3 regions of the Staphylococcus sp. Ze2 genome follow, and region 3 is predicted to be linked to each of the others. Evidence: riboswitches for the same ligand, from Rfam matches in the RefSeq annotation. Region 3 holds a riboswitch; each other region holds the start of a gene.
The links. A riboswitch is a leader RNA that binds a small molecule or an ion and turns the genes downstream of it on or off. The one in region 3 is predicted to bind S-adenosylmethionine.

Region 1: it holds a riboswitch for S-adenosylmethionine, as region 3 does, so the genes downstream of both, metX (homoserine O-acetyltransferase MetX) here and ACM591_RS04230 (Na+/H+ antiporter NhaC family protein) in region 3, are expected to answer to the same signal.
Region 2: it holds a riboswitch for S-adenosylmethionine, as region 3 does, so the genes downstream of both, ACM591_RS02825 (aminotransferase class I/II-fold pyridoxal phosphate-dependent enzyme) here and ACM591_RS04230 (Na+/H+ antiporter NhaC family protein) in region 3, are expected to answer to the same signal.

Annotation. Positions count from the first base shown of each region.
Region 1 covers NZ_CP183486.1:312,341-319,352, reverse strand. The annotation lists gene dnaB (replicative DNA helicase) at 1-899, opposite strand, end outside; gene rplI (50S ribosomal protein L9) at 930-1,376, opposite strand; gene ACM591_RS01275 (DHH family phosphoesterase) at 1,373-3,340, opposite strand; gene ACM591_RS01270 (DUF2232 domain-containing protein) at 3,355-4,281, opposite strand; gene metX (homoserine O-acetyltransferase MetX) at 4,574-5,542, opposite strand; SAM riboswitch class I at 5,603-5,702, opposite strand; gene ACM591_RS01260 (AzlD domain-containing protein) at 5,834-6,163, opposite strand; gene ACM591_RS01255 (AzlC family ABC transporter permease) at 6,160-6,861, opposite strand.
Region 2 covers NZ_CP183486.1:674,169-681,180, reverse strand. The annotation lists gene ACM591_RS02840 (heavy metal translocating P-type ATPase) at 1-2,247, shown strand, start outside; gene copZ (copper chaperone CopZ) at 2,299-2,505, shown strand; gene ACM591_RS02830 (D-lactate dehydrogenase) at 2,711-3,709, opposite strand; gene ACM591_RS02825 (aminotransferase class I/II-fold pyridoxal phosphate-dependent enzyme) at 3,737-4,894, opposite strand; SAM riboswitch class I at 4,954-5,063, opposite strand; gene ACM591_RS02820 (transglycosylase family protein) at 5,160-5,882, opposite strand; gene ACM591_RS02815 (PTS transporter subunit IIC) at 6,409-7,012, opposite strand, start outside.
Region 3 covers NZ_CP183486.1:988,802-995,813, reverse strand. The annotation lists gene ACM591_RS04250 (hypothetical protein) at 1-371, shown strand, start outside; gene ACM591_RS04245 (alpha-glucoside-specific PTS transporter subunit IIBC) at 552-2,147, opposite strand; gene ACM591_RS04240 (MurR/RpiR family transcriptional regulator) at 2,370-3,131, shown strand; gene ACM591_RS04235 (SRPBCC family protein) at 3,419-3,925, opposite strand; gene ACM591_RS04230 (Na+/H+ antiporter NhaC family protein) at 4,358-5,650, opposite strand; SAM riboswitch class I at 5,763-5,863, opposite strand; gene ACM591_RS04225 (flavin reductase family protein) at 6,020-6,631, opposite strand; gene ACM591_RS04220 (SDR family oxidoreductase) at 6,759-7,012, opposite strand, start outside.

The sequences.
Region 1 (7,012 bases), 680 kb from region 3:
GTAATACGAATACCAGGTGTATCGTCGATAAATATCTTAGTACGTGATAGTTTACCAACCGCAATAGTAAATCGATTCCAGTCTTCTTCAGTCATCATACCTGTTCTCAGGCGGTTTGAGTCCACATTTCCTGAACTACAAATCATACGTGTTGCAAGTTGATCTGCACCCATCTCTAGCGAGAATATGCCTACTGAAAAATGATCTTCGTGTGTTGCAACTTTTTGTGCAATATTAAGTGCGAAGGCAGTCTTACCTACCGAAGGACGTGCTGCCAAAATGATTAAATCATTGCGGTTAAACCCTGCTGTCATCTGGTCTAAGTCTCGATATCCTGTAGGTATACCTGGAGTTTGACCACTGTTTTGATCTAATACTTCTGCATTCTCATATACTTCACCAAGTACATCTCGAATGTCCTTAAATCCATCACTTTCACGTGAGGATGATAATTCTAATATACGACGTTCAGCGTCGTTAAGTATCGTATCTAGTTCCAGCTCATCATTATAACCATCATTTGCAATACTATCTGCCGCTTGTATTAATTTACGCTTAGTTGCATGCTTAAAAACAATCTCGGTATAGTATTGGATATTACGTGTTGTCGGCACATTACTTGATAATTCTGCAAGATACTGAGGACCACCCGCTTCATTCAATCGACCTTCTTGTGCCAATTGATCCATAATGGTTACAACATCAATATCTTTATTATCTTCATTGAGGTTCATCATCGCTCTAAAGATGTGTTGATGTGCACCTCTATAAAATGACTCAGGAAGTAGTACTTCCTGAGTTGTGTTGATTAATTCTGGATCTATGATAATGGCACCTAAGACAGACTGTTCAGCCTCATTACTGTGTGGCATTTGATTTTGTTCATACATTCCATCCATTGTGATTACACCTCATATCTCAATCCACTATTATTGTTCAACTGTGTGTACACGAATAGTACCTTCAACTTCTTTATCTAGTTTCACTGGTACGTTAGTGTAACCTAATGCATGGATACCATTTGGTAAGTCCATTTTACGTTTATCAATTTTAATGTTGTGTTGTTCTTGTAACGCTTGTGTGATTTGTTTTGTGCTTACTGAACCAAATAATTTACCGCCTTCGCCTGTTTTAGCAGACACTTCGACTTCAATTTCACTTAATTGTGCTTTTAATTGTTTAGCATCTTCAATTTCTTGTTGACGCTCTGCTTCAGCAGCTTTATTTTTTTGTTCTAATTGTTTTAAATTACCAGGTGTTGCTTCTATAGCGTAATTTTTCTTTAATAAAAAGTTATTTGCATAGCCTACTGGTACATCTTTAACTTCGCCTTTTTTACCTTTACCTTTTACATCTTGTGTGAATATTACTTTCATGCATTTTCACTCCTACTCGTTTGTTCTGTTATAGCTTGTTGTAATTTTTCTATTGCTTCATCCACGGTTACATCATTTAACTGTGTAGCTGCATTAGTTAAATGACCACCACCGCCAAGCGCTTCCATCGTTAACTGTACATTGACAGCACCAAGTGAGCGGGCAGACATACCTATTACATTTTCTTCTCTTCTTGCAATTACATATGAAGCCTCTACACCATCTAAACTTAACAGTTCATCGGCAGCTTGTGCAACTGTAATAGGATGATAAATTTTATCGTTCGAACCGTGTGCTATGGCGACGCCATTTTCTTGCAGTTTCACTGTTTGAATCAACTCTGTACGATTGATATACGTATCAATATCATCTTTCAAGAAATGCTGTGTCAGTATTGTATCTGCACCGTGCGCACGTAAATAACTTGCTGCATCAAAGGTTCTAGAACCTGTTCGTAACGTAAAGTTACGTGTGTCTATAATAATACCAGCAAACATGACTGTCGATTCTAAGCGTGTTAAACGTTGTTCTGTCGGTTGATACTCAAGTAACTCTGTGACAAGTTCTGCTGTTGAACTTGCATATGGTTCCATATAAACAAGTAACGGACTCGAAATAAAGCTTTCACCACGTCTATGATGGTCAATAACCACTTTACGGTTAGCTTTATTTAAAATATTCTCATCGATGACCATTTCAGGTTTATGCGTATCAACTATGACTAATGTTGTCTTAGATGTCATAATGTCCCATGCTTCATCCGACGTGATAAAACGGTCTTTTAATTCTGGTTTTTCATTTATTGCATCCATGACACGTCGTAATGTTGGATCAATGTCAGAATCATTTAAGACGATATAAGCGTCTAAGTTATTCATCATTGCAAAACGTGAAACGCCAATTGCGCCACCGATTGCATCTAAATCAGGGCGTTTATGTCCCATGATGATAACTTTGTCACCTTCCATCAGAATATCTTTAAGCGCATGTGATATAACACGTGCTCTAACACGTGTACGTTTTTCCATTGGGTCTGTCTTACCGCCATAGAAACGTACATTTCCGTTTATATTCTTGATAGCAACCTGGTCGCCACCACGTCCTAGTGCTAAGTCTAGACCTGATTGTGATAGTTCCCCTAAATCTATTAAATCTTCTGAGCCTTCACCGACACCAATACTTAAGGTTAATTGTGCACGGTAACCGACGCTTTTTTCACGCAACTGACTTAAAATACTAAAGTTTGTTGCTTCTATATTGTTTAATATATCTTGATTTAAATAAGCAACGAATTGATCAGAGCTATAGCGTTTAAAATAAATATTATGCTCGCTAGCCCATCTACTAATCACACGTGTAACCATTGAGTTAATCTCTGATTTTTGTGTGTCGTTCATATTTTGCGTAATCTCGTCATAATTATCTAAGAACAATGTAGCAATAATCGGCTTAGAATCTTCATATAATTTATTTATTTGTACTTCTTCAGTAATGTCAAAGAAATACAATACATGTTCTTTTTCAGAATAACGTACGCGGTAATGGTACTCATTTTCAGAAATCTCAACTTCTTGTGTTTTTTCTAACTGTTTTAAGATATTAGGATATACTTCATTAACTGGATCGGAAATTACATTACGCGTTAAGCGTTCCGACATAAATTTGTTCATCCACTCTATGTTCTCATTTTCATCTAAGATAATCATACCGATTGGCAAATTTTTAATTGCGATATTATTGCCTGCCGAAATATGGCCACTTAGATTATCAACATAGCTATCTAGTTTCTGTAAAGCTCGTCTTACCATTATTGCTGTCCCTACAATAATAATCACTAATACAACTGTCGCTATGCCTGCAATGAGTTGGTTAAAAATAAACCAAACTACTACAAGTGCAATTGCTGTGAGCGCCATAATAATAAATGGTAAAACTAACGCTTTTTTAGTGGATTGACGGTTCATTCTTCCACCTCAAATCATTTTTTAATGATACTTTTTAAGTTAATACACAAATCTATAACACCCAGGAGACTTACAATATGTGTTAATGGCATTAAAGCTGTCCCTATCACCATTAGTAACACAGAAAGTGCGGTTGGCATTGATTTTGCCTTTCCGAAAAAGTGAATAACACTTAACCCCTGAATATACATACATAATGATAACACAATTTCAAAGTTTAAAACGATACTTTGGAAAGTCCCTGGTTGGCTCGCAAACATAACACAAATCAAGACAATAATATACATCCATAATAGTGAACGCTTCATTTGCCAAGCATATAATGGTTTAAATATTGGTGTAGCGATTTTGAACTTACGTAAAATTGGAAAAGTAATAATTAAATTGATTAAAATAAGTAGAAATACTGTGATAATGACATAACTTGGTAACTGAACTGACATTTGGCGGAAGCCTTCTTCAAGCATTTGCTTATATTCTGCACTTCCCGCAATTCCAGAAACAACGTTATGCATGTAATCTTTCACTGGTTTCATCAAAACTGTAGAACTTGGTATTTTATCAAACGTTTGTAGTCCCATAAACGCAATTAACGAGAACATACTAATATATGTAGTTGTGATATAAAGTATGCGTTCTTTAGATGTACGTTCTTTTAATAATTGGCCGATAACAAAACTCACTAAGAGTATGATGACCATGGTGCTCAACACAAATATATTACCTAATAATGTTGTTAATACCACTGTAATGACTGCTGTTAAACCAAATGATTCAATAGACTTATGCCATAAGATAATGCCTGGAATTGTTGCAAAGATACCTAACACCAGGCCTAACGGAGGTAATATATGTAAAGCTAAAGCCACTACGATTAGAGTTAGTATACTAAGCACAGTTACTTTAGGATATATTTTTGAAAACAAATTCGCCACTCCCATACTATTTTTGACTATAACTATTATTTTAACCTCTTTAAAACTTTTATACAATTATTGGCAATCCAAATACAGAAGTTAACGATATACTATAATTTCCTATTTATAAACGTATAAATGATTGAATTAATCAGCACTTCACAATATTCCCTTTCTAACGCTACTACTTTAGCGTCACTTTACGTCATCACATCTTCAATGATTGTATAAAAAAAGATGTACTATACGTCAGTCTCCCCTATCGAAAGTAGTCGTATAGTTACATCCTAAAAACGCATATAATAGCGTTGTTAAATCATTTTCTTTTAATTTTATATACTTTTAAGAAGTGATATAAATTAGGAGCCCAATCATTAAAATTCAGTAAAAAACCGTCATGACCTACGTTATCTGGAACAAAGAAATGTTTGTGATATTTAAAACGATTTCCCACGGCACAAACTAAATCATCTGGATATAACAAATCATCTGTGAAGCCCATCGTCATTACTTTAGTGTCCAGGTTACTAAATACTTCATCTACATCATTACGTCCTCTATCTACATCATGACTATCTAAGACGTCTAGGAGTGTTAAATAGCATAAAGAATCAAAATGATTCATAAATTTATTACCTTGATGTTTTTGATAAGTCACCACTTGATTTGGGGAGAAGCGTTTATCATAACTTTTAGACGAACGGTATGTTAAAAACCCTAACTGTCTTGCAATGCTCATGCCCTCTTTATTGTCTAAATGAATCGCCTGTCTTGCTATTTCATTAAACGCACGACTGTAGGACGACGTTTTATCTGTAGCTGCGAGAATCACTGCTTTTTCAACATTAAATTTACGATTATATAATAATTCTATTGCTTGCATGCCGCCTAACGAACCACCGATTAATATATTAATCCTTTCGAAACCTAATGTTTCAATACCTAATTCTATGGCACGCACAATATCTCTTAACGTTAGTGACTTAGGAAAGTTTGCATCTGTTAATGCAGAACTTGAACCATAAGGACTTCCAATAACATTAAATGTCAAAAATTGATAATCATTTACAGGCATATAACCGCCGTCAATAATTCCTCTCCACCATCCAGGGTTTTCATTTGTACCATACGTTAAGTGATTACCTGTTAGAGCATGACAAACCACTACAAGTGGTTGGCCTTTTAACCCTACATGTTCATAACGTAACTTTAAGTTTGAGATGAATTCACCTGACTCTGTTGTGAATGGCCCTAGTTCTAATGTATCAACCGTATAATTCGTCATGTTTTACCTCCTACTTAGTAAAAAAACTCCTCACTCATAAAATAAGTAAGAAGTTAAAAGTACTTATCATTCGAGTGTATCGATGGTATTAGCACCGTACTTTATAAGCCGGTTGCTGAAGCGTCCACGGGCCAAGTCCCTCAGCTTCTCGAAATAAGATTTGATTTTAATTGTATTAAAGATAAACTCATAAATTGAGATAAAATTAAAATGATAATATAATCTGAAATATCTTAATTTTCTAATTATTTATAGTTTAACGGATAATATAACTTACTTCAATAGGATTGTCTAAAATACCCAACGTAACACCGCCATAATAATAATGCCACTAATTATAGTAATTGTTAAACTACGTGATATCACAGCAATGACAATAGTCGGGAGCATCGTAATTAGAAATGGCACGTTGATGGTATAACCCATCACTCCTTCTTGTTGCTCTATTAATCCATCGATAATTAGAGCAGTAAATAATGTAATCGGTATAAATGAAAGCCATTTAATCACACGTTCAGATAACTTTATTTTAGTTATCAAAATAAATGGAATAATGCGTGTTAGCCACGTTACCACGCCACATAGCACGATGATTGTTAGCATATGTATCGTCGTTGTCATCGTTCCATCACCACCCCAATCAGTGCTGCAATAGTTGAAGCTAATATGATAGCTAAATATGAAGGCATAAACAAACTTAAACTAAGCATCATTACAATTACACATATAATCAATACAAAATAAGTATTGATCTTTGAACGTCTAAGCGATTCAAATTGCGAGACAGCTAAGAATATAAACATAGCAGTAATCGCAAAATCTAATCCCAATGCTTCTGGTTGATGTATGTATTTACCAAAGACTGCACCAATAATACATGCAAATGTCCAAAAAACATATGCTGTTATATTTAGTCCGTGCAACCAACGATCATTAATCTTTTTACCTTTCAAATGTGGCGTAATGGCTACACCAAATGTTTCATCAGTTACTAATGTAGAAAGACCAATTCTATTTAATAAACTGTAATTTTTATAACTTGGAGCAAGCGTCATACTTAATAAAAACATCCTTGAATTCACAATAAATGTCGTCAATATAATTGCAGATATGGGCGTGCCTGAAATAACAAGTGCACAAATAATAAACTGTGCCGCACCCGCATACACTAGCAAGCAAAGTAAAATAATTTCCAACATACTAAAGCCTGAAGCTACTGCAACAATTCCAAAAGACAGACCAACACCAGCATAACCTAACAAAGTAGGAATACACTCTTTTACACCTTGTTTAAAAGTTACGTGTGCCTCATTTCCCATTTCCCCACCCTCTCATCTCAAAAGCTAAAAACAGTAAATTCATTCTAATACAACAATAGAAAGACAATCAATGTTTTTAGACAACGGTTTGTGTGACGTTAGACTTACGGTAGTCTTGTATTATTGTTACAACAGCACTTATACCATTCCA
Region 2 (7,012 bases), 310 kb from region 3:
ATTTATAACCCTAGCTCGACTTCGTCTACTGACCTTTCCAATACAATAGAAAAAACAGGATATGGCGTATTAAATGAAAAAGTTGACTTAGACGTGACAGGCATGACATGTGCCGCATGTTCTAACCGTATTGAAAAGGTATTGAATCGTACTGATGGTGTAGAGGAAGCTAACGTAAACCTTACAACTGAAAATGCTACGATTTTATATAATCCTAATTCAACTTCCGTCGATACTTTAATTGAAAAAATTCAAAAATTGGGCTATGATGCGCAGCCTAAAAAAGAAGCTGATGAAAAACAATCACACAAAGCAATAGAGTTAAAACGTAAACTTACAAAATTAATTGTTTCAGCTATATTGGCTTTCCCGTTACTATTAACTATGTTTGTACATCTCTTTAACATGCAATTGCCTTCAATTTTAATGAATCCATGGTTTCAATTTATCTTAGCAACTCCGATACAATTTATCATTGGTTGGCAATTTTATGTTGGGGCATATAAAAATCTTCGCAATGGTTCAGCAAACATGGATGTATTAGTAGCATTAGGAACGAGCGCAGCCTATTTTTATAGCTTATATGAGATGATTAAATGGCTGAACAATACAGAGATTATGCCTCATTTGTATTTCGAAACAAGTGCTGTACTCATTACACTTATTTTATTTGGTAAGTATTTGGAAGCACGTGCAAAATCACATACAACAAATGCCTTAAGTGAATTGCTAAACTTGCAAGCTAAGGAAGCACGTGTACTACGTAATAATGAGGAATTTCTGATACCTTTAAGTGAAGTCGTAGAAGGCGATTATTTAATTATTAAACCGGGAGAGAAAATACCAGTAGATGGAAAAATTGTCAAAGGCAAAACTTCTGTAGATGAATCCATGTTAACCGGTGAATCTATACCTGTTGAAAAAACACAGCGCGATTATGTTATTGGTTCAACAATGAATCAAAATGGCGTGCTCACAATCGAAGCCACGAAAGTTGGAAAAGACACTGCGCTCGCTTCTATTATCAAAGTAGTTGAAGAAGCTCAAGGTTCTAAAGCACCTATTCAGAGACTTGCTGATATTATATCTGGCTATTTTGTGCCTATTGTAGTTTGTATTGCTATTCTAACATTTACTATATGGATTACTTTAGTACACCAAGGCCAATTTGAACCAGCTTTAGTAGCAGCAATTGCCGTCATGGTTATTGCTTGCCCTTGTGCACTTGGGTTAGCCACTCCTACTTCGATTATGGTAGGTACTGGAAAGGCTGCCGAAAACGGTATTCTATTTAAAGGTGGCGAACATATTGAACGTGCGCATCAAATCGATACCGTTGTCTTAGACAAGACAGGAACTATCACACACGGAACACCTGTAGTTACAGACTTTGATGGCGATAGTGAAACATTACAATTATTAGCTAGCGCCGAAAAAGCTTCTGAACACCCACTCGCAGAAGCTATCATTAATTATGCAAAAACAAAACAAGTTGATTTATTAGAAGTTCATGACTTCGAAGCGGTACCTGGACGTGGCATCAAAGCTACAATTGACGGAAAATCTTTATTGGTGGGTAATCGTAAATTCTTAGAAGATTATCACGTAACCATTAATAGTTCTGAACTACAATTATCCCAGTTTGAACAATCAGGTAAGACGGCTATGTTGATAGCGGTTGATCAACAATTAAGTGGTGCAATCGCAGTAGCTGATACTGTCAAAGATTCTACCAAGAAAGCAATCCAACAGTTACATGATTTAAATATAGAAGTCGTTATGTTGACTGGAGATAACCAACTTACAGCAGAAGCCATTGCTTCACAAGTTGGTATAGATACAGTCATTGCACAAGTGTTACCAGAAGAAAAGGCGACTAAGATAAAATCATTACAAGCTAATAATAAGACTGTAGCTATGGTAGGAGATGGCGTAAATGATGCCCCAGCATTAGTCCAAGCAGATATAGGAATTGCTATTGGTACAGGTACAGAAGTTGCCATAGAAGCCGCTGACGTTACCATTCTTGGTGGTGATTTGTTACTCGTACCTAAAGCAATCACAGCTAGTAAATCGACTATACGTAATATACGTCAAAACCTATTTTGGGCATTTGGTTACAACGTTGCAGGCATTCCTATTGCTGCACTAGGTTTACTCGCACCATGGATTGCCGGTGCTGCAATGGCTTTAAGTTCTGTAAGTGTTGTCGCTAATGCGCTTAGATTAAAACGCATGAAATTATAATTAAAATTTGAGATGATTATATGACAAATCATTTTTAAGGAGGTGATTGATATGGCAACTGAAACAATTAAAGTAGAAGGTATGAGTTGTGAGCACTGTAAACATGCAGTTGAAAGTGCCCTAACAAATCTTGATGGTGTATCAACAGCTGATGTTAACCTTGAAGAAGGTAATGTTAAAGTTGATTTTGATGATAACAAAGTCACATCACCAAACATGTACGAAGCAATAGAGGATCAAGGTTATGACGTAAAATAAAGTTGCTAGGACATATTTAATGTCTCGGTCTCAACTCAGTGTGATAGCAGTAATTAAATAGAGTTGAAAAAAGCTTTTAAACCAGCCTTTTTCAACTCTATTTATCCATACCGGAGTAGGACAACGAAATCTTCTCTAACAAATTAGATTTCTGTCCTGCTCTTTTTTTATATTTTCACGGTTTAAATCTATATTTGCTCTCTTATTAATTCACGCGTAATTTAGTATCACCAGTCTCAATAACTTCGATTGTTGCATCTAAAGCATCGACAATTAGGTTTTCAACAGCAGCATCTGTATAAAAAGCAATATGAGGCGAAACAATAACATCTTGTCGTTCGATTAATTGCTTTAATACTTCATCCTTTAATCCCGTTTGTCGTTGGTCGCTTGGAAACAATCCTTTTTCCCATTCATATGTATCAATTGCTGCCCCTTTTAAAATACCGTTATCCAGCGCATGTACTAACGCACTAGTTTTTACAATGGATCCTCTTGCACAATTGATAAATACTGATCCTGGTTTAAATTCATTAAACAATGCATCATCAAATAAATAATCGCTATCCTTACTTGCAGGAATATGAACCGTAACAATATCAGCCTCTTGCACAGCTTCTTTTATACTATTGGCATACGTTAAAAATGACTTATAGCTTTCATTAGGGACAACATCGTAAGCAATCACTTCAGCTTCAAAACCTTGTGAAAAGATCTTAGCAACGATTGAACCGATACGACCAGTTCCTATAACAGCAACTTTCAAATCTTTAATAGAGCGTGATAAGATCTCTGGTTGCCATCTAAAGTCATATGAAGCTGTTTTTTGTTGTATATCATTATAGTTTCTAACCAAATTAAGCGCCTGTGACACTGTGTATTCAGCAATAGAATGCGGTGAATAAGATGGCACATTAGAAATAATTAAATCATATTTTTGAGCTAAATCGAAATCATATATATCAAAACCAGCACTTCGTTGAGCAATTTGCTTAATTCCAAATTCATGCAACTTGCGATATACATCTTCACCAAAAGGAATTTGCTGTGATATCGAAACACCATCAAATCCTTTTGCACGATCGACAGTTTCTGATGATAGTAATGCTTCATCTAAATCGACAGTTACACTATGCTTTGTTGACCATGCCTTAATATAAGGTATATCCTCTTCTCTTACTCCAAAAATTTTAATACTTGTCATAAGTTAATCACTCCAATCAGATTTGTTCTATTCATAAAGATGCTTAAGCGCTTGTATCCTTTCTGCAGCCTCTAATAATGATTCATCATCTAATGCTAAAGAAATACGCACATAATCTTTTCCATGTTCTCCAAATGGTATACCTGGCGCAACAAGGATTGACTGTTCTTGTAATAAATAATCAACAAAACTTTCCCCATCAAAGTTTCTCGGCGTACGTAACCATAAGAAAATGCCACCTTTCATTGGTTCAAAAGGTATGTCCGCTTGTTGTAGTTTAGCTTCAAATTCATCTCTACGACGTTTAAATGCTATATTTTGCTCTTCTAGAAAAGCGTCATAATTATTCAAAGCGTATGTTGCTGCGTCTTGCAATGCGCCAAACATACCTGCATGTGTATGTGATTGATATTTTTTTAATGCTTGTATAATATCTTTGTTTCCTACTGCAAAACCCACTCGAAATCCTGACATATTGTAGCCTTTTGATAATGAAAAAATTTCTACTGCTAAGTCTTTTGCTCCTTCTGCTTGCAATATGCTAGGATTTTTAGCATCGAAACCAAAAGCACTATATGCAAAATCATGAACGATTTTTGTCTTTGTTCCCTTAAAACGCTCAATCGCTTCCTCAAATACTGATTTTGTAGCAACTGAACCTGTCGGATTATTTGGATAAGTCAAATAAACTAAACGAGTATTGAGTAATATTTCTTTGCTTATTTTGTCCCACTGAGGCAAATAATAAGGAGGTTCTAAAACGAGTGGTTGTGGTCGGGCATCAGCAAGTAATACCCCAGCTTTATAATCCGTATATCCAGGATCTGGTAACAACACATTTTCCCCTGGATTCACGATGCATGTTGGTAAACCTACAAGACCATTTTTAGTACCATATAAAATACATACCTCATCTTCTTTATCTAATTCAACTTGAAATTGTCTTTGATAAAAATCTACTATTGCTTGTTTAAATGAGTCTTTACCATGGAAAGCAACATACTTTTGATTGTCGGGCTGACGTAGCGCATCAGCAAAACAGTCAATAATTCCTTTGGGCGTTTCACCATCAGGAATACCTACAGCCATATTAATTAAAGGTAATGGACCATGTTCTACTTTCTGGCCCATTGTTCTTGCAAAATAACTATCTGGTATCTGTGCCAATCTATCTGAAATTGTCATAAAAATCCTCCTATTAAAAAAACTATATGCCGACTTGTGTGGCATATAGTTACACATGTCACCTATCTTTCAAGCATTATTGCTTGTTGGAAGTAGCACAGTACTTTTATAACAAAGTCTGTTGCTGAAGCTTCATCAGGCCAAATCCCTCAGCTTCTCTGGATAAGTTTATTAAATTACCATTAATTTTATCAGAATATTCAAACATGTCAACATAAATAAAGAGCGACTCAATTGAGTCGCTCTCAGCCTTAATATTTATTAATTAGTTCCAACCAACCCATGCGCTAGAACCTTGAGATTGGTAAACTTCTACTGCTGTGTCAATTTGATCTTGAACTGACATACCTGCATGTTCACCATGACCTAATAATTGGAAGTAACCATATGCACCTGATGACGCATTAACCGCACTTCCATTACCGCCACTTTCACGTTGGATAACACCTTTCCATTGTGACGCTGATACACCAGTACGTTCTGCCATTTGGTTAGCAATGGCATCAATGCTTGATGTATTTGTAGTTGTTGTTTTAGAAGTAGTGCTTGTTTGAGCAGTTTTAACACTTGTATTAGAAGAAGCTTTAGGCGCTTCAACTGCTGCTACTGGAGTATTGCTTGATTGTTTTTGAGCACTTACTTCACTAGCTGAAGTTTCGTTAGTGTTTGTAGTTGCTTGAGTAGTTACGTCTTGTACTGAGTTAGAAGTTGCACTTTGAGCACCTGCAGCTGTGTAATTCCATGACCAAGATTGACCATTTGAAGTGAATGTATATTCATTTCCACCTAAAACGAAGTTATAGTTATACGCGCCAGCGTGTAATGGTTTTTGGTTTAATTCTTCAGGATTGTTTTGAGCTAAATCAGCTAAATGCGCTTTGTCGATATTTTCTTCTGAAGCGTGAGCTTGATTGTGGTCTGCTGTTGTTGCGTATCCTGTTACACCTAATGCTACTGCTAATGATGATGCTAAAATTGTTTTCTTCATAATTAAAAAATCCTCCAATTAAAATCTTTTTAAGTAAAATTATATTTTCGTTAAATTATTTATCGTATGTGCTGTAATCGATTAATTTTTATGTTTTATTTTTTCGCCACAAATAATATAACACATATTTCGCCTTTTTATATTACACTTCAATAACAAAACGTTACAAAAGAAACTATACTTTGTAACATTGAAACATCGCTGTTTTGTTTTGTAATGCATAATTCTCACATCATTTTCAAATTATATTGTGTATATTGCTGTTATATTAAGCTTCATAACTTTATCATCGAATAATCTTACGTAGTCTGAATTATTACAGCAAATCTTTTTGTTACACAACTGTAAAATAATAAAAGGACAAAAAATTTATACTTTGGAGTAAAACTTGCAAATTTTTTTGTCTGAAATTTAAAAAGACCACTGTTTTGTGGCCTTTTTAATATATTTTCTTCTTTTGTCCATCATTCAAAACATTACATTATATTACAGAAATAACGATACATTTTAAACATTATTTATAATTTTACGCCAAGAATTTGAAGATTTCTCTATCATATAGCTTTAATGTTTTCATATAAAACGTATTTATCAAATATCCCATTACGAACGGAACTACAAAAAATGCAATAAATACATACATTAAGTTTAATAATATTGAATGTTCCATAAATCTAAATGCACTAATTGGCCCAACAAGCCCAATGATTCCAAAACCTGCTGATTCTTTTGTTCCACCAATTCCTATGAGCGCACCAACAAAGCCAGTGATTAGTGCATTAGAGAAAATTGGTAATAGAATAATAGGATGCCTTACCATATTAGGTATCATCATTTTCACACCACCTAAAAAGATTGTTAAAGGCACACCAGCTCTATTTATTTTTAACGTACCTGCAACTAATGCACCTTCACATGCCACAATCCCCAGTGAAGCAGACCCAGCAGCTAAACCGCTAATACCTATAGCTAATGCAGTTGCTACAGTTGATATAGGTGAAATAATTATAAAACTAAATACTAATGCAATAAGCATAGACATCAATACTGGTTGTAATTCTGTAAATGTATTGACTAAATTGCCAATACCAGTTGTAATCATTTGGACATATGGCAATATAAGTACACCT
Region 3 (7,012 bases):
ATTTACCAAAGCAGCAATTACCATATATGATTAGTTTCCTTAGTTTTCATAACTATTCCATTTATCAAATACTACAAGGTACAGATACTAATGACCTTCTAGATTTAGATCATTTATTATTATCTTCCAGACGTTTTGAACTAGTTGTAGATGGACTTCGTGACGCATTTATTAAAGACAAGGTCATCGATATTTTGAATTTAATAAATCAAACTGAGTACATTACATATACTTTTAATCGCAATAAGATAAACGTATCTACGTCACCCTCAGTCTTTGCAAAACTCATATATATAATGGCTACGCATAATATCGATATCCTTGGCGCTGTATACCAACCTCGTTGGATGAATAAAGCTAGAATTTCGTAATATAAACAGCCTGCTTATAAAAATCACCAATATACAATAAATAATAAAAAAGAGGAACCAAGACATTTGTGTTTTGGTTCCTCTTAATCTTATAGGTAATTGTTTCCTAAAACGAAATTATTAACTAGTTCTTATACAAGTCTTTCATCCTTGCGTCATTCATCATATAAAACTAATATATTATTTTATTACATCATCATTATTCACTAAATTTTCAAATGCTTCTCTTACTTGAGGCACTGACATACCTACAACTACTTGGACATTTTTACCACTTTTTACTAATCCATGTGCCATTTGATTATGTGTAAAGTAAGCACTATCTTCGACCTTCTCAACATCTTTCACTGTAAGTCTTAAGCGTGTTGTGCAATTTGTTACATCCTTAATATTTTCCTTACCACCTAAACCTTCTAAATAATAAATCGCCTTATCTTCATAATCATTTCCTGTTGATACTCTATTATTATCTTCGTTCTTTTTACCTTTATAATCATTTTTGTTATATAATTTCATATCTTCTTCATCTTTTTTACGACCAGGAAGTGGAATATCAAATTTCAGAATTAAAAATCTAAATAAGAAATAATAAATTGCTGTAAATCCTAAGCCTATGATGATTTGTATCACATATGTTAACCAATGATTTTGTGCTAACGGTATCCAGTTTGTTGCAAAGAAGTCTAATAGTCCCCCTCCAAAGTTACCTACTAAACCAAATCCATACATCATTGTATCCATTGTTGCAGCTAATAAAGCATGCAATACAAATAAATATGGCGCTATGAATAAGAACGTAAATTCTAATGGTTCTGTTATACCGACTACTACTGCAGTTAAAGTTGCTGGAATAAGTAATGCTGCAATTTTCTTTTTATTTTCTTTAGGTGTAGTTGAATACATAGCCAGAGCAATACCTATAGCACCGAATACTTTACCGTTGCCTTGTAACATAAATCCATATGGAAATTGTTCTTTTAATGGTTCTGTACTTTTAGCAAATTCATTAACGTGTTCAAACCATTCTGCTTTTAAGCCATGATTAACTACAACAGGACCAACTTCAATTGGCGCATAGATAAAATGGTGTAATCCTGTTGGAATTAGTACTCGTTCTAAGAAGTGATACAACCAAACACCTATATAGCCTGATCCAATAATAAATCCTTGTAATGAAGTAATACCACCTTGAACAGTCGGCCAAATAACACACGTAAGTAATGCTATTGGTAACATAACAAAGAATGATATCGTCACCACAAATGTTAGGCCTTGGAAAACCCCTAACATCTCTGGTAATCGTTTACTGTAGTATCGATTATGTATCCAAGTTATGATACTTGAAATGATAATACCACCAAGTATATTCGTATCTAGCGTTTCAATCCCAGCAATCGCTTTAAGTCCTGTTACATTTTCAACGCCTTTTTCCAAATTCGCTCCAAATGTATGCGGCCATTGCGTAAGTATTGCATTTATAAAAGTATTGAACATGAGGTAGCCCATCAATGCTGCTAAAGCTGCATGTCCAGGAGCCTTTTTAGCCAAAGATAGTGGCAGACCAACCACAAACACAACTTCCATATGATTAAAAATTGTCCAACCGCCAGCTTCGATTACTGACCAAATTTTAAACCAAGTTGTTCCATCATTAGCAATGCTTCCCATGATTGACGGATTTTTAAATAAAGTCGCAAATCCTAAAACAATACCGAAAAATGCAAACATTAATACAGGAACAATCATTGCACTTCCAAATCTCTTAATTGCATTCATAGCCGTATAACCCCCTATTTATATATATAAGATTTATTTATACATCATTCATAATAAATCGATAAATATAATTCATTGAATATGTGTTGTATGTGATTAATTCAATATTAAAGGAAACGCTTACATTCAAACAATAGTTTGACGCCATTCGGAACAATTTTGTATAATCAGATTATATTTTCAAAACATGAAAATATTTTCATGAAGTGTGAGGTGATAAAATTGTTTTTAGATGAACGTGTTAACAATAACTTTAATAAACTAAATGAAAACGACTTATATATTGCACATTTTATTAATACACATATCCTACAATGTAAAACGATGAAAATACAAGAATTAGCCGAACACACCCACGCGTCTAACGCCACCATTCATCGTTTCACTCGCAAGTTAGGCTTTGATGGTTATAGTGATTTCAAATCTTATTTAAAATTTGAAACTGAACAAGCACATCAATTACCTTCAGATTCAATCGAAGGCTTTAAACAAGAAATTGAAAATACTTTTACTTATTTAGAAAGAATCGACTATAATCTTATTACAGATAAAATTTATCAAGCAGAAACGATTTATTTATATGGAACAGGATTAGCTCAAATGAATGTTGCTCAAGAAGCACAGCGTATCTTACTAACGATACATAAAAGTATTATAGTACTTCATGACGTACACGAATTTAAAATGGTTTTGAATAAAACAACACCAAAAGACATCTTTTTTATCATTTCCCTTTCTGGTGAATCAGAGCAATTGACAGATATCAGCAATTTATTACAGTTGCGTCAAAAATATTTTTTCTCTGTAACCACTTTAAAAGATAATACCCTTGCTCAAAAAGCGAGTTATAATATTTATGTATCTAGTAATACATTTTACTTAGCAGATGGTATAGATTATTCAAGTTTTATTAGTTACCATATTTTCTTCGAAACCTTATTACGAAAATATAATGAACGTAAAGTAATAGGTGAATTGCACTAAAATAAATTTCTAATTATTGTCTTATGCGACATGTTTAAATAACGATTTTGAAGTTTAAGAATTATGTTAAATTTATTAATTACAAAAATGCTCCCTCTAAAGCCTTTACACATTTAGTGTTTACTTTAAAGGGAGCATGATTATTTTAAGTGCCGACCGAGCAAACCATATAAAGTATTAACTTTGATACGGGACGAAGCTTATTCATACTCAAACAATGATATCAGCGTTGGAATAGTATAACAAAACCATATATAACAATATGATTGTTATATTAGCGAACTATTTTATAAATCCGCTTCAAACTCTTCAAGCGTTAATTGTAGTTTGTCGAATAACATTTCAAATCCATGTGCCGTCGAATCATGATATTCTTTCTTCTTCTGTTTATATTCTAAAGATGTTAATCTTCTTTCTCTTGGTACAAAAGCATTATAATTGAAAATCATTTGCGTAATGCCTGGCTCTCTCTCGAATATTTCAACTTCTATCGTATCTTCTGAATCACTTAATTCGGGCATACCAATTGTCATGACGATATATTCATAAGGTGTTAATGAAGCGAATGTACCTTGCACTATATTCTCCTTACCCTTACGAACATCAACAATTTTATACTTTCCATTTTGTTCAGCAGTTACTTCAATAGTTTTATTTGTTCTTTCAGTTGTCATAAACCATTGTTTAAGAAAACGTTGGTCTGTCCAAGCTTGGTATAATAATTCAGGTTCTACCTTAAATAATCTTTCAAGACGAATTTCAACATTTTCATTTTCTACATTGTATTTACCCACGATCGATTGTTCACCTACTTTCACTCTTATTACTATTCTAACGCATTACACTATACTTCTAAACAATTATAAAGTAAATATAGTGATGTTCTTTCATATTTATAAAGCTTTAACAACCTTATTTTATCGCTATTAGTCAGTAAACGTCAAAACTTTCATTTATATTGAATATTTTACTAAATAAACTTTATATTTATCTTAGCATATTCTATTAACATACTGTTTATTTAAAATAGCGAATGAGCCCGGGAAACCTTTATATCCCGGACTCATTTAATCTCTATTATAATTACTTAGTATTAAATAACACAATGAACAACAACAATTTCCAAATACCTTCTACCTCATATTTATTAGCATGTAATTTCAACACTCTAATTAGAGCTTAAAAATCAATTCGCAATTTGATCTTAATGTTTTAATATATCTTAATTACTTTTTATCTAACCTAGGTAATCTGAAGAAAATCGCTATAAGTCCGCAAACACCTAGTATCATCGGATAGATTGCGTAAGGAACTAATTCAAATGGAGATATAGACGCCACACCTGCAGCAGCAATCAATTGAGGGCTATATGGCAACATCCCTTGAAAACAACTTGCGAACATATCTAAAATACTAGCCGATTTACGTGGATCTACATCATATTCTTCTGAAATATCTTTTGCTAACGGCCCTGCCATTAATATAGAAATAGTATTATTTGCTGTTGATATATCTGCAACACTGACTAATCCAGCAATACCTAGTTCTGCACCACGTTTAGATTTCACTTTACTGCGCACAAAATTTAATAACCAAGTAATACCACCATTATGTTGAATCAGCGCAACTAAACCACCAATGAGCAATGCAATAATCGCTATATCTTCCATACCGATTATACCTTTTGATATAGAATTTAATAAACCTGTCCATCCAAATGAACCATAGATTAAACCGATTATTGCAGAAAGTACAATACCTCCGATTAATACAATAACTACATTTATACCTATTAATGCTAAGATAAGCACAAATAAGTACGGAATTACTTTAACAAGATCATAATCATAACTTTTATTTACATCTATATGTGCACCATTTGTTAAAAACCAAAGCACAATAATAGTAAATATCGCACCAGGCAAAACAATCTTTATGTTCACCTTAAATTTATCACTCATTTTCGTTTTCTGAGTACGTACTGCAGCTATAGTAGTATCAGAAATCATCGATAAGTTATCGCCAAACATAGCTCCACCAACAACAGTAGCCATTGTGATTGCCGCTGAAACATCTGTAGCCTGACTTAAACCAAAACCAACTGGCGCTATAGCAGCTACCGTCCCAACAGACGTCCCCATTGATAATGATACAAACATACATATTATAAATAGTCCAACGATAATTAAATTTTCTGGTATTAATGATAACCCTAAATTAACCGTCGACTGCACGCCACCCATATCTTCTGTCGTTTGAGAAAAGGCACCTGCTAATAAGAAAATTAGCATCATTAAAATAATATTGGAATGTCCTGCACCTTTTGTAAAAACTTCAACTTTTTTATGAAATGATTCTTTTCTGTTTAACACTAAGCCAACAATAGAAGCAACTAATATAGCTACATTGAGTGGCATTGTTGTAAAGTCACCTGTACTTATACCAACACCTAAAAACATACCAACAAATATGATTAAAGGTATCAAAGCCCAAGCGTTACCTTTTTTCGTTTCCTCCATACATAACCAACTTTCCTAAATATTAGAACAGAATCCAACCTTCTGTTATTTTTAAGCCTTAAAAATAAAAAAACTCTTTCTAAATTAAGAAGAAAGAGTAAACTGCGATTCATTCTTATCTTCTAGCATAAATTATGCTACTGGATTTGGCACACGCATTATCATGTTGCCGAAGTATCACCGGGCCAGTCCCTAAACTTCTCTTGATAAGTTATTATTTTATTTTATTTTATTACAGTACAGTATTAATTGTAATTCGTCAAATAGGGATTAAACAGAAAACAATTTTTATTAATGCTTTCATTGTCTAATCCCTTCAACATCTACTATTTTTATATAGCTTATACAATTCATTTAATTGCTTTATATTTACTTCATCGGACGTTCGATAGTGAACTTATTACCTAAAGAAGCGTAATCATTACCAGCTAAACGAGCTACCGCACTAAGCGCATCAGCATCTATTTTACTATCTTCAAAATAAACTGATTCATCAATATGAAACATGACTACTTCGCCTATAATTAAATCGGACCCTTCTTGTGGATCACCTAGTGGAATAATTCTATCTAACTTACATTCCATTCGAATTTTAGCTTGTTCGATACCAGGTACTGAAATTAATTCAGAGTCAACACATTTCAAACTTGTTCTTTCTAATTCATTTTGGTTACGGGACAACGGTGCTGCAGTATTGTTGATTTGTTCGACTGTAGCTTCATCTGTAATATGTACTACAAACGCTTCCGTTTCCTCAATATTTAAAGAAGTGTCTTTTCGCTTTCCTTCAGAACGCCCTGTAGAAATCATAATCATTGGAGGTGCACTATTAACAACATTAAAAAAGCTAAACGGCGCTGCATTTAAATGCCCATCTTTATCTTGAGAAGTAACAAATGCGATGGGTCTAGGTATCACACTTCCACTTAATAATTTATAATTTTGTTTTTTTGTTAAAGCGTCTGCTTTAAATTTTTTCATAAATGATTACCTTTCCTTTCAAAAATAAGGAGGTAGGATATTAAACTATCCTTTCCTCCTTATACTTAGTATCGCCGAAACATTATAACACTAATTTTCAAATTACTGTATCGTTACTTCATCAATTCTAATCTAATTGAGTACCACCTGTCACGCCATAAACTTGTCCTGTAGTATAACTTGATTCCTCAGCTGCTAAATGTACATACACACCTGAAAGTTCAACCGGTTGACCTGCTCTACCTAACACTTCTTTTTGGCCAAAAGTTGGAATCTTAGATTGAGGCTGTCCACCAGAAATTTGGAGTGGTGACCAGAATGGTCCTGGTGCTACACAGTTCACTCGGATTCCTTTACTACCTAATTCTTCAGATAAGCTCT